4 regions of the Rhizobium sp. P1_B8 genome follow, and region 1 is predicted to be linked to each of the others. Evidence: riboswitches for the same ligand, from Rfam matches in the RefSeq annotation. Region 1 holds a riboswitch; each other region holds the start of a gene.
The links. Region 1 has a riboswitch for cobalamin ahead of AC1D2N_RS26560 (ABC transporter substrate-binding protein). Riboswitches for the same ligand answer to the same signal wherever they lie in the genome.
Positions count from the first base shown of each region.

Region 1 (3,205 bases):
GCTGATACTCATGCATTCCCTCGCACGCGATAGAGGATGATGGCGAAGGCCGGCGCGCCGAAAAGCGCGGTGACGACGCCGATCGGCAGGATTTGCTGCGGAATGATGACGCGCGAAACAATATCGGCGCCGACCATGTAAATCGCACCGCCGAGCGCTGTTGCCGGCAGCAGCCGCCCATGCCCCGGCCCGACGAGGAAGCGGGCGGCGTGAGGGATGACGAGGCCAACGAAGCCGATCGAACCCACCATGCTAACGACGCTTGCCGTCATCGCCGCCGTCATGCCGAACAGCACGATTTGGACGCGGCGTACGGCAATGCCGAGCGAGGCGGCAGCATCCGTGCCGAAAGCGAAGGCGTCCAGCGCCCGCACATGGGCCATGCAGATGATGAAGCCGGCAAGCGCGATCGGCACCGACAGATAGACATCGGGCCAGCGCACGCCACTGAGCGAACCCAAAAGCCAGAACAGGATGCCGCGCGCCTGCTCGGCATTCGCCGATGTCGTCACGATGTAGGAGGTCAGCGCATTGAAGAGCTGCGAACCGGCGACGCCGCAAAGGATGATGCGCTCGCCGCTTCCTCCCGCACCCGTTGCCAGGAAGCCGACCAGCAGAAAGGCGATCACCGCACCGATGAAGGCGCCGCTCGAGAGGCCGAGAATACCGTAGCCGAAGCCGAGGATCATCACGCAGACGGCGCCCGTCGAGGCGCCGGCGGAGATGCCGAGCACATAGGGTTCGGCCAGCGGATTGCGCAGCAGCGCCTGCAGGATCGCACCGGAGAGCGAGAGCGATGCGCCGGCGCTGGCCGCGACGAGCGCGCGGCTCAGACGATAATCCCAGACGATGCCCTGGTGGATGCGGCTGATCTCGAAATTCGTTCCGAACAGCCGGTTCGAGACCGCCTCCGCCGTGGTCGCAACGGGAATTGCGATCTCGCCGATGGAAACGGCAAGGCTGATCATCAGCCCGAGCAGGAGAAGTGCGGCAATGGTGAGCGCGGCAAGCGCCCACCATCCCTGTTGCCTGACCGACATTGCCTTCACTGCGCCAGGCCGAAGGACTTGATGCCGTTCGCCAATGTCTCGATGCCATCGATCGTGCGGATCGTCGGGTTCATCGACTGCGCGTCCATCATCACGAAGTGCTTGTTTTTGACCGCGTCGAGCTCCTTGGTCACAGGGTCGCTCTCAAGAAAATCGACCTTGACCTTAGGATCGTCAGCCGCATAACGGCGGCGGTCCATGGTCGCGAGCACGATGACGGCAGGGTTCGCCTGGGTGATGGTTTCCCAACCCACCAGCGGCCATTCCTCTTCCGTGGTGACGACGTTCTTCGCACCGATCGTCTTCAGGATATAGGCGGGCGCGCTGTTCTTGCCGGCGATGAAGGCGTCGCCGCTGACCTCTTTGCTGGAGAACCAGAAGACGACGGGCAGGTTCTTGCCCGATGCGCCCGATATCGACGCGACAGCATCCGCCTCGCGCTTCTTCAGCGCCGAAATCAGCGCATCGCCGCGGTCCTTCACGTCGAAAATCTCCGAGAGCTCGGCGATTTCCCGGTAGATCAGGTCCATCGTGAACAATTCCCCACGCACGCCGTCGCCGCCATCTGTGTTGACCTTGGCGATGCAATCGGCCGGCGCGAGATAGGTATTGATCCCGAGATCCTTGAACTGTTCCCGCTTGCCGACGGAGCCCTGCGCGCCGACATGCCATTCGAACTCGGCCGCCACTAGGTCGGGCTCCTGCCCGACGACGGATTCGAAGCTCGGATCGTTGTCGGCAAGCCGCTTTATCTTGCTGTTGGCCTCGGCATATTGCGGCAGGACTGGACCGACCCAGACGGCCGTCCCGGCGATCTTGTCGGCAAGGCCGAGCGAGAAAAGAATTTCGGTCATACCCTGGCCGATCGAAACGATCCTGGCGGGCGCCTTCTGAAAAGTCACCTGCTGGCCGCAATTACTGACGGTCAGGGGGTAGTGCGTCGCGGCAAGGCTTGGTGCCGCAAGGCCGGCAAGCCCGAAGGCATATGTCATGGCGGCGAGAATCTGGCGCATGGAAAACCTCGATGAAGGAAAAAATCACGGCCGTTCCGCGCATGTGCGCGGACCGAAAGCACGCTTAGGCGTGCCCTAGCCGCAGGAGGCCCAATCGAGACGGATGCATGCCGGAATTCGGCGAAGGTTCAGCAGGTCAATCATATCTGTTCCTTGTCCGGGCATCCCCGCCCGGTTGATTGGATCGTGATTGACGGCAGGTCTCCTGGCTTGCGGATATCCGTCGTTACATCCGCCTTCCCGCGATATCCGCAGTGGCAGGGCCATAGGCCCTTCAGAGATGGCCAGTCGCTGGCCACTCCTGAGATGATCGACAATCCGCTTACAGTTGCGGGGGCAGCCACGGTCTCGGTCCCTACTGGGTCGTCCTCACCGTGTTCCCTATTAATCCCCTTGGAGTCATCTTCAGGGAACCGTCGAACCCAGTTACGTCGCAGACCTGCCTAACGTCAATGATTATTGCGGAGGATCGTGCCGGCCCACCGCGGCAAATTGCGAGACCTCGAAGCAAAACTCGCCAGCACCCTCGCGCAAAAGCTATCGTCTGCGGCGCTGGCGTCGGGTCATCAGTCGGCGTGCGTCACGACGGATTGCGGAAGGCGGGCCCCCGACATAGCTTTGGCGCCACCGATTTCAACGAGGTCTGATGTAGCAATGAGCAATCCGGATAGCACCGATCTCGCCGCAGCCAGGATAGACGCAATTCGCCAAGCAGCCGAGCAAGGCGATGCACAAGCACAATTTGAATTAGGCCATATGACCGCACGAGGTGAAGGTGTCACCGGGGATAAAGCCGAAGGCGCGAGATGGCTTCGGAAAGCGGGCGAACAAGGTCATGTCGATGCGCAATTCCTCCTGGCTGGCCTGTATCTCATGGGGGACGGCGTTGCACAGAGCGCGCCGGAAGGCGTCGAGTGGCTTGATAGAGCCGCCAGTCAAGGCCATGCCGACGCACAGTATTTATTGGGCTTGATGAGAGAGGACGGCGACGGTTGCGATATCGATCCAACAGACGCCGTAAGATGGTACGGCCAGGCCGCAAACCAGGATCATGCCGGTGCGCAATACAGGCTAGCCCAAATGAAAGAGCACGGCGTGGGCTGCGAGATCAATCTGACAGAGGCTTTCAAATGGTACCGTCGT
Region 1 covers NZ_JBFTZZ010000026.1:39,825-43,029, forward strand. The annotation lists gene AC1D2N_RS26550 (ABC transporter ATP-binding protein) at 1-12, opposite strand, end outside; gene AC1D2N_RS26555 (FecCD family ABC transporter permease) at 9-1,040, opposite strand; gene AC1D2N_RS26560 (ABC transporter substrate-binding protein) at 1,046-2,062, opposite strand; cobalamin riboswitch at 2,241-2,495, opposite strand; gene AC1D2N_RS26565 (tetratricopeptide repeat protein) at 2,717-3,205, shown strand, end outside.

Region 2 (3,205 bases), on a different contig from region 1:
ATCGAGCTCTTGCGCGCCAGCTCTTCGACAAAGGCGACGCCCTGCATGATCAGGATGCCGACACCGGCGCAGAAAGCACCGAGCAGCAGTGCCGGGATATAATCGGCTGGCACGACCGAGCCGAAGCTGCCGATATCGATGGTGAAATCGCTGCCGGCAAGCAGCCTTGCGATCAGGGTGGAGACAAGGGCGGAGACGACGACAGGCGTCAGCGACACGATCGTATAGGTGCCGATGATCAGCTCGAAGGCATAGAAAGCGCCGGTCAGCGGCGCGTTGAAGGCGGCGGCGATGGCGCCCGCCGCGCCGCAGCCAACGAGGGTGCGCAGGTCCGAGCGGCGAAGCTGCAGCTTCAGGCCGAATTTGGAGGCGAGGCCGGCGGCAAGCTGGGTATAGCCGGCCTCCAGGCCGACGGAGGCGCCGAAACCGTTGGAGATCAGGTTCTGCACGGCAACGATGATGCTGTCGGTCAAGGACAGGCGGCCGCCATGCAGCGCATTGGCCTCGATCGGGTCGACCATCGGCTTCTTGCGTCGTTTCGCCAGCACTAGGAGCAACATGCCGAGCAGGGCGCCGCCAATGACGGGGGCAGTGAGCAGCAGCATCTTGTTCTCGATCTCGGACGAGCTCAGCCGTTCGCTGTCTGATATGCCGAAGACCAGCTGATGCAGCTCGTTGGAGACGTAACTCATGCCGGTGACGGCGAGACCCGAGATGATGCCGACGACGGCGCCCGCCAGCGACAGGCCAACCTCGCTACGGCGGGTCAGCGCCCGCAGGCGTCCCGGATCGAAGAAAACACGCAGCGCACGAAAACGGCGCCGATCCAATTTCATAAGCATGGCTAGACAACTAGGCGGGGAGAGGCCCGGTCAAGGGCAGAGATGGTCGCGCAGTCCGCTTGCGACGCAATTGCGGCGAAAAGCCGGCGGCGGGGACAAATTTTTATGACGTAAGTCTATGATAAATGACGATATTTTAGGTAGAGTAAGTCGTGTTGGCGGAGTTGCTTCCTCTGGCCGGCCATTGCCCGGTCGCCAAGGCCGGTTGACTTCACCTCTGAGCTTGCCTAACCATCCCTCAACGGATGGTCGCCCGACCATCCTGACATAACGGATGGTTCCGGATCGGTATTACGCCCTTCCGGATGAAAAGGGAATGTGACGGGGCGGACCCAAGCCGGGCGCCTTCATCACAGCCGACCCCGCGACTGTAGTGCGGTCAGGGTCGTCCATCCGGCGTGAAGCCTTTTCTGCCGACAGCCTGCAATCCTGCAGGCGGGCGGGACGGACGACATGCCGGAAAAGCCACTGGATATGCATGGTGATCAACCGGGGTCGGACGCCTCTCAAGTCTACGAATCGTCCACTTTTTCACCGATGCAGCCGGGAAGGCGAGGATGATCCGCTGGCACGATCAGGGCGACCGGTTTCCGGTCTGCCCCGATCGCGGCCGATAACTGCGAGCCAGGAGACCTGCCATGCGTGCCGGGCGCGAAGCCCACACCTGGGCACTATGCCCGTTGCCAGCACGGAGGTTGTCTTGGCTGAACGATTGAATTCAGCGCAGCCTGGTGCGGCGCGATTTGGCGGGGCCCTACAGCCGCCGGCGTCTTCCGTTGCGGCTTGCGCGGCATCTATTCAGAAGGCAACGCCGGCATGACGGCTGCCCCCTCCAACACCGTCTTCATCCTTGGCGGCGCGCGCTCCGGCAAGTCCCGGTTCGCCGAATCCCTCGTCACCGCGACCGATCTGGATCGCCACTACCTTGCCACCGGACGGGCCTGGGACGAGGAGATGCAGGCGCGCATCACGCAACACAAGGCCGATCGCGGTCCGTCCTGGACGACGCATGAGGAGCCGCTCGATCTTGTCGGCAAGCTTACCGCCATCGACGGCGAAGGGCGCATCGTGCTGATCGATTGCCTGACGCTCTGGGTCACCAATCTGATGATCGAGGAGCGCGACATGGCGGCGGAATTTGCCGCACTTGCCGATTTCCTGCCCGCCGCGCAGGCGCGGCTCGTTTTCGTTTCCAACGAGGTCGGTCTCGGCATCGTGCCGGATAATCGTATGGCGCGGGATTTTCGCGATCATGCCGGCCGGCTGCACCAATCGATCGCGGCGAGGGCCGCCGAAGTTTATTTCATCGCGGCAGGCCTGCCGCTGAAAATGAAGGGTTAAGTCCATGAACCAGCAGAAGATTCCCGCAACCGTCATTACCGGCTTCCTCGGTGCCGGCAAAACGACGATGATCCGCAACCTGCTGACCAATGCCGGCGGCAAGAAGATTGCGCTGATTATCAACGAATTCGGCGATCTCGGCGTCGACGGCGACGTGCTGAAGGGCTGCGGTGCAGACAATTGCACCGAGGACGACATTATCGAGCTCACCAATGGCTGCATCTGCTGCACGGTCGCGGACGACTTCATCCCGACGATGACGAAGCTGCTCGAACGCGAACAGCGGCCCGACCATATCGTCATCGAAACCTCGGGCCTTGCTTTGCCGCAGCCGCTGGTCGCCGCCTTCAACTGGCCCGACATTCGCACCCAGGTGACCGTCGACGGTGTCATCACGGTGGTCGATAGTGCTGCCGTTGCCGCCGGCCGTTTTGCCGACGACCATGATGCCGTCGATGCGCGCCGTGCCGAGGATGAATCGCTCGATCACGAAAGCCCGATCGAGGAGCTGTTCGAGGACCAGCTCACCTGCGCCGACCTCATCGTGCTCAACAAGACCGACCTAATCGACGCTGCGGGCCTTATCAGGGTGCGCGACGAGGTCGCCTCCCGCACGGTGCGCAAGCCCGTGATGATCGAGGCGAGAAATGGCGAGGTGTCAGCCGGCATCTTGCTCGGCCTTGGCATCGGCACGGAGGACGATGTCGCCAATCGCAAGTCGCATCACGAGCTGGAGCATGAGGATGGCGCGCCGCACGATCACGACGAATTCGACAGCTTTGTCGTCGATCTCGGAGCCATTGCCGATCCCGCCGGTTTCGTCGAAGCGCTGAAGGACATCATATCAGCCCATGACGTGCTGCGTCTCAAGGGTTTCGTCGACGTTTCAGGCAAACCGATGCGTTTGCAGCTCCAGGCCGTCGGCAGCCGCATCGACCATTATTTCGACCGCGCCTGGGCAGCCGGAGAAAAGCGCGGCACACGCCTCGTTGTCATTGGCCTGCACGAAATGGACCAGGACG
Region 2 covers NZ_JBFTZZ010000003.1:59,601-62,805, reverse strand. The annotation lists gene AC1D2N_RS05915 (chloride channel protein) at 1-842, opposite strand, end outside; cobalamin riboswitch at 1,101-1,497, shown strand; gene cobU (bifunctional adenosylcobinamide kinase/adenosylcobinamide-phosphate guanylyltransferase) at 1,659-2,183, shown strand; gene cobW (cobalamin biosynthesis protein CobW) at 2,188-3,205, shown strand, end outside.
Region 2: linked by a shared signal. The riboswitch ahead of cobU (bifunctional adenosylcobinamide kinase/adenosylcobinamide-phosphate guanylyltransferase) and the one ahead of AC1D2N_RS26560 (ABC transporter substrate-binding protein) in region 1 are both predicted to bind cobalamin.

Region 3 (3,205 bases), on a different contig from region 1:
GCCCGAGGACTGGTTCTCGATATGCTTGATCGGCGCGCCCGCCTCGCGGATATTCGTCAGCGACAGCGCCACACCGCCGCCGCGCTTCGACAATTGCAGCGCCGAATTGATCGACCGGCCGATCGATTCCATATTGTCCTCGACGCGCAGCAGAAAGCAGGAAACCAGTTCGCCGCGCTGCTTCTTGCCGGCATTGAGGAAGGTCGGCGTCGCCGGCTGGAAACGGCCGGAAATGATCTCGTCGACCATGTCGCGGGCAAGGGCCTCGTCGCCACGCGCCAAGGCCAGAGCCACCATGCAGATGCGGTCCTCATAGCGCTCGAGATAGCGCTTGCCGTCGAAGGTCTTCAGCGTATAGCTGGTGTAATATTTGAAGGCGCCGAGGAAGGTCGGGAAACGGAATTTCTTGGCATAGGCCTGGTCGAACAGATCCCGCACGAAATTGAAGGAATACTGGTCGAGAACCTCCTGCTCGTAATATCCCTCGGTCACGAGGTAATCGAGCTTTTCCCTCAGATTGTGGAAGAACACCGTGTTCTGGTTCACATGCTGGAGGAAATATTGCTTGGCCGCCAAACGATCCTTGTCGAGCTGAATCCGCCCCCCATCGTCATAGAGGTTCAGCATCGCGTTCAGCGCGTGATAGTCGAGCGTTTCGGCTGCCTTCGGCGGCCTTTCCCCGGCGGGCTGAGCAAAAGTTTGATGCGGTTTTGCGCCCGCATCCCGCTTCAGGTTTGTTCCCGTGTCCAAAATCGTTCCATTCCGTGTTTGACCTTGGCGACGTCGTCTTCGGTACCCATGAGCTCGAACCGGTAAAGGTACGGCACTTGGCATTTCTGCGAGACCACGTCGCCGGCGAGCCCGTATGTCTCGCCGAAATTGCTGTTGCCCGCGGCGATCACGCCGCGGATGTGTCCTCGGTTTTCCGCATCGTTGAGGAAACGGATCACCTGCTTGGGAACGGCACCCTTGCCGCCGTCGCCGCTATAGGTCGGCACGATCAGCACGAAGGGTTCGCGGATATGGAACGCGTCTGCGCCACCTGGCGGAATGCGCGCCGCGCGCAGACCGAGTTTGGCGACGAACCGATGGGTGTTCTCGGATCGGCTGGAATAATAGACAATCAAGCCCATCGCTTGTCCTCAGGTCAGGAGAGCGCGCTGATCATGTCGGGACGGAAGCCCGCCCAATGCTGCTCGCCGGCGATGACGACAGGTGCCTGCATGTAGCCGAGGCTACGGACGCGATCGAGCGCTTCGGCATCCTGCGAGATATCGACGATGTCATAATCGACGCCCAGACGGTCGAGGGCGCGGTAGGTGGCAGTGCATTGGACGCAGGCAGGCTTGCTGTAGACGGTAATGGTCATGATATTCCTCGTGACGATGCGATTGGGCGCAGGACATCGATCGGAAATCTGTCGATATCCGTCGAAAAATTTTCTGATGATTTTGAGCTGTGCGGCTGTTCAGCCGCTGGGCGTACTCCGCCCTCTACCTCTAGCGGGTGGCGGCCTGAACTGAAATACTGACATGACTTCACCCCGAAGTGGCTCATGCGGAGGTTCGGGCCTGCGAAACGCGATGCGGAGATTCCCCGCAGCCATGCAACGCGACCTTCCGGACACCCCGCCCGTGGACGTTTCGTTCGAGGCAGGTCTCCTGGCTCACGGGTCAAAGCGCCTGCCCAGCCTTCCCGGAGCATCATGCTCCAGTGACCTGAAATCGGACAGTTGCTCGCCGCTTACAGTTGCGGGGGCAGCCCCGGCATTGCCGCGCCATGATGGCGAAGCGCACCGAATTCCCGTCTTAGCCGCCGATCCTCACGAATCGACGGAACCTCGAACACTAGATATAGTACGCCAATCCAAATTCGCGTCAACGGATGGTTTGTGCATTGCGTTACGACAGGTTTGAAATCGCTACGTTCCTGTGAAAATCATGGCTAACCAAAGCTTAAAGAAATCAGGCTGTGGAGAAAGTCCCGACGAGGAGAGCCTACCTATGGCCGGTCCCGCGATTTTCGATTCGAGATCGGGCCCGAATCGTCGATGGGACATCCCATCGGTGACGAATGCCGGAGGGATGAAGTCAGGAATGTTTATATCTTTATTCGAAGCAATCGTAGCGCATTGATCGTCACCAGCACTGTGGCGCCGGTATCGGCGAGAATCGCTGGCCAGAGCCCGGTGATCCCTATGATCGTCGTCACCAGAAACACCGCCTTCAGCCCGAGTGCGATGGTGATATTCTGCAGGATGTTGCGCATCGTGCGTTTGGAAAGTTCGATCATCCGCGCCACGTCGCCAACGCGTCCGTGCAGCACGGCAGCATCCGCCGTCTCCAGCGCCACATCGGTGCCGCCACCCATGGCGATGCCGATATCGGCAGCGGCCAGCGCCGGAGCATCGTTGATACCGTCGCCGACCTTGGCGACGATGAAGCCCTGGCGCTTCAATTCGCCAACGACCCGCTGCTTATCCTCCGGCATCATCTCGCCGCGCCAGTCGATGCCGAGCATACCGGCAACGGCTGCTGCCGTCCGCTTGTTGTCGCCCGTCAACATCATCGCCTTGACGCCTGCTGATTTGAGGGCAGCGAGCCCGGCCTCGGCATCCTCACGCGGCTCGTCACGCATGGCGATCAGGCCGGCCGCAACACCGTTGACGAGCAGCACCGACACGCTCTTGCCCTCGTCGTTCAGCGCCGTGATGCGTGCATCCTGTTCCGCGCTGAGCGTCCCGCGCTCGCGGGCGGCAGGCGGCGACAGCAGATCCAGCGCCTCACCGCCGACTTTGCCGCTGACACCCTTGCCCGGCAGCGCTTCCAGCTCGAAGGCCGGCGGCACGGGAACGCCATCCGCCTTGGCGCGGTTGAGGATCGCCAGCGCCAGCGGATGGCTGGAACCCTGCTCCAGCACCGCCGCGCGCGACAACACCTGCGCCTCGCTCAGGCCAAAGGAAATGATGTCGGTCACCTGAGGCTTGCCTTCTGTCAGCGTGCCTGTCTTGTCGAAGGCGACCATCGTCACCTTGCCGAGCGTTTCCAACACCGCGCCGCCCTTCATCAGCAGCCCGCGCCGCGCACCGGATGAAAGCGAGGCGGCGATCGCCGCCGGCGTCGAGATGACGAGCGCGCAGGGGCAGCCGATCAAAAGGATCGCAAGGCCCTTATAGACCCATTCGCCCCACGGCCCAGCGAACAGC
Region 3 covers NZ_JBFTZZ010000035.1:11,454-14,658, forward strand. The annotation lists gene nrdE (class 1b ribonucleoside-diphosphate reductase subunit alpha) at 1-750, opposite strand, end outside; gene nrdI (class Ib ribonucleoside-diphosphate reductase assembly flavoprotein NrdI) at 729-1,133, opposite strand; gene nrdH (glutaredoxin-like protein NrdH) at 1,148-1,369, opposite strand; cobalamin riboswitch at 1,635-1,858, opposite strand; gene AC1D2N_RS30400 (heavy metal translocating P-type ATPase) at 2,101-3,205, opposite strand, start outside.
Region 3: linked by a shared signal. The riboswitch ahead of nrdH (glutaredoxin-like protein NrdH) and the one ahead of AC1D2N_RS26560 (ABC transporter substrate-binding protein) in region 1 are both predicted to bind cobalamin.

Region 4 (3,205 bases), on a different contig from region 1:
CGGGCATAGGGGACGAGCTGTATGCCCTGGCGCGTCAGCAGCACGCCGCGGGCGCCCCGTTCGAACAGGGTTTCGCCGATCGTCTGCTCAAGCCGCTTGATCTGAGTGCTGACCGCCGACTGCGTCCGCCCGATGCGCTGGGCAGCCGCGGAGAAATTGGAGGTCTCGGCAACGACCAGGAAGGTTCTGAGCAGGTCGCTCTCGATCGGTTCGTGCATGGGTTAGCCATAGAAAAAATCGATGATAGATATCTCTACTATTCGTTTGTCTGATGTCAATTCTTGGCGCAGAAATGAACGGCGTTCGACTTCCTTCTTTGAGAATATCTGCGTGACCATTGAAAATCCGGCCAGACGCCTCGCAGGCAGCGAGCACGAGAAGGGTGTGCTTCTCATCATTGCCGCGACACTTGCCTGGAGCGCGAGCGGCGTCTACTCGCGGCTCCTGACGACCGACGTATGGACGGCGATTGCCTGGCGATCGCTGTTCGGCGGCCTGTTTCTGCTGATCCCCTGCCTTTTCCTCGAAGGGGGCATCTCGCGGCAGCAATGGCGATCCGTCTTCCATCCGTCCGGTCTTGCCATGATCGCATGCCAGACCTTCAGTCAGGTATGCTTCATCGGGGCGCTTTACATGACCACCGTCGCCAATGTGACGATGATCTATGCGACCGCGCCCTTTATCGCAGCGTTGCTCGGCTGGGTCATCCTCAGGGAGAGGGTCTCCAGGCGGACGCTGATTGCCGGCGGCATTTCGCTCCTCGGAGTCGCGGTCATTGTCGCCTCGTCGATCGGCGGCGGCACCGGTTGGGGTGACCTGCTGGCGCTCGGCATGACCGCGTCCTTCGCACTCGTCATCATCATTCCGCGCATCAGTCCCGACGTGCCAAGCCTGCCGCCGACCGTGGTCAGCGCTTTCCTGACACTCGCACTCTTCGCGCCGTTCGGTTCGGTCGGCTCGCTCGACTTGCACAACTGGATCGTCCTTGCCGCCTTCGGCGCGACCAATTTCTCCCTGGCGCTGGTGCTCTTCCTTGCCGGGGCGAAACGAATGCCGCCGGCGGAAGCGGCGCTGATCGGCACGATGGAAATCGTGCTCACGCCCTTCTGGGTCTGGCTGCTGTTTTCCGAAGAGCCGCCCGTTGCCACCTTTTTCGGCGGCGCGATCATCCTCGGCGCCGTATTCTGGCACACCGCAATCGACGTCAGCCGCAGCCGGCGACCGCATCGCGCCTAAAGCCTTTAGGCGGCGATCAAATCTTCCCGGACGATCCGGAAAACCGCCGTATTCGCGGGATCAATTATTTCCGCTACGCAGCGCTATTGCGACTTTGCCGACTGTCGTCTTTGAGTTGCGCCCATGTCGTTTTCTTGATCGCTGTTTTACGTCAGGCATGGTTTGCTTGTGGTGTTCAAGGCGCTATCTCGCAAACTGGCGAAATGGACCATTGGGACGCTGGCCTGACGCCGGCGCTGCCCCGCAGCGGTAGAAGAACTGAAATCCTCAAGGAAATCGCCGGATAGACATCCGGAAAGATATCGAGATGGATCGAAAGGAGATTCTGGAGCCGGAAACCAGCTCTTGGCATAGCAAATCGACGGATTGCGGCAGATGATCACGAGCGGAACGACAGGCGAAAACCATGGCGTTCACTCCTCTTCTCCATCCAATCTGTCCCTTTTGCAAATCGAATATCGCCCGATGCGGCGGTATCCTCGTGTTGTGGACCGGGCTGCAGAGGAGGCAGGCCGGAGGGAAGGTTGCCATCGACTGCATCGGTTGCAGATCGAGGCATTCAAACAAGTGGGAGGAACTCATGAGCAAAAATAGAGGCGTCGTCTATCTCCGGCCGGGCAAGGTCGAAGTTCGCGACATCGACGATCCGAAGCTGGAAGCGCCCGATGGCCGCCGCATCGAACACGGCGTCATTCTGAAGGTGATATCGACCAACATCTGCGGCTCCGACCAGCATATGGTCCGCGGCCGCACGACGGCGATGCCGGGCCTGGTCCTCGGTCATGAAATCACCGGCGAGATCATCGAAAAAGGCGTCGACGTCGAAATGCTCGATATCGGCGATATCGTCTCGGTGCCGTTTAATGTCGCCTGCGGCCGCTGCCGCTGCTGCAAATCCCAGGATACGGGCGTCTGCCTGACGGTAAATCCGTCGCGCGCCGGCGGTGCCTATGGCTATGTCGACATGGGTGGCTGGATCGGCGGACAGGCGCGCTATGTCACCATTCCCTACGCCGATTTCAACCTGCTGAAAATTCCCGATCGGGACAAAGCCATGGCGAAGATCCGCGATCTCACCATGCTTTCCGACATTCTGCCCACCGGCTTCCATGGCGCGGTGCGGGCTGGCGTCGGGGTCGGCTCGACCGTCTATGTCGCCGGCGCCGGTCCTGTCGGGCTTGCGGCTGCCGCTTCGGCTCGCATTCTCGGCGCTGCCGTCGTGATGATCGGCGATTTCAACAAGGACCGCCTGGCCCATGCGGCGAAGGTCGGTTTCGAACCGATCGACCTGTCGAAGAGCGACCGTCTCGGCGACATGATCGCTCAGGTCGTCGGCACCAATGAAGTCGATAGCGCCATCGACGCGGTCGGCTTCGAGGCACGCGGCCACTCCGGCGGCGAACAGCCGGCGATCGTGCTCAATCAGATGATGGAGATTACCCGTGCCGCGGGTTCGATCGGCATTCCCGGCCTCTACGTCACCGAGGATCCGGGCGCCGTCGACAATGCCGCCAAACACGGCAATCTCTCGCTCCGCTTCGGCCTCGGCTGGGCCAAGGCGCAGTCCTTTCACACGGGCCAGACGCCGGTGCTGAAGTACAATCGCCAGCTCATGCAGGCGATCCTGCACGACCGGCTGCCAATCGCCGATATCGTCAACGCCAAGGTCATCCCGCTCGACGATGCCGCCAGTGGATATGAGAGCTTCGACCAGGGTGCGGCGACGAAATATGTCCTCGATCCGCACGGAGATGTCGCGAAAGCCGCGTAGCGAATAGTACCGAGGACTCCGCCTGATAGGGATGGTCGGAAACCGGCCATCCCGCATTCGTCAGACGACAGTTTGTTGACGAACTACTGGATGCTGAACGGGAAATATTTTGCGTTGATCATGTCGTAGGTCCCGTCCGCCTTGATGCTCTTCAACGCTTCGTTCAGGCGCGCAAGACGCTCCTTGTCATCGAGGCGC
Region 4 covers NZ_JBFTZZ010000019.1:94,581-97,785, reverse strand. The annotation lists gene AC1D2N_RS22725 (LysR substrate-binding domain-containing protein) at 1-218, opposite strand, end outside; gene AC1D2N_RS22720 (DMT family transporter) at 331-1,236, shown strand; cobalamin riboswitch at 1,398-1,597, shown strand; gene fdhA (formaldehyde dehydrogenase, glutathione-independent) at 1,817-3,007, shown strand; gene AC1D2N_RS22710 (transporter substrate-binding domain-containing protein) at 3,091-3,205, opposite strand, start outside.
Region 4: linked by a shared signal. The riboswitch ahead of fdhA (formaldehyde dehydrogenase, glutathione-independent) and the one ahead of AC1D2N_RS26560 (ABC transporter substrate-binding protein) in region 1 are both predicted to bind cobalamin.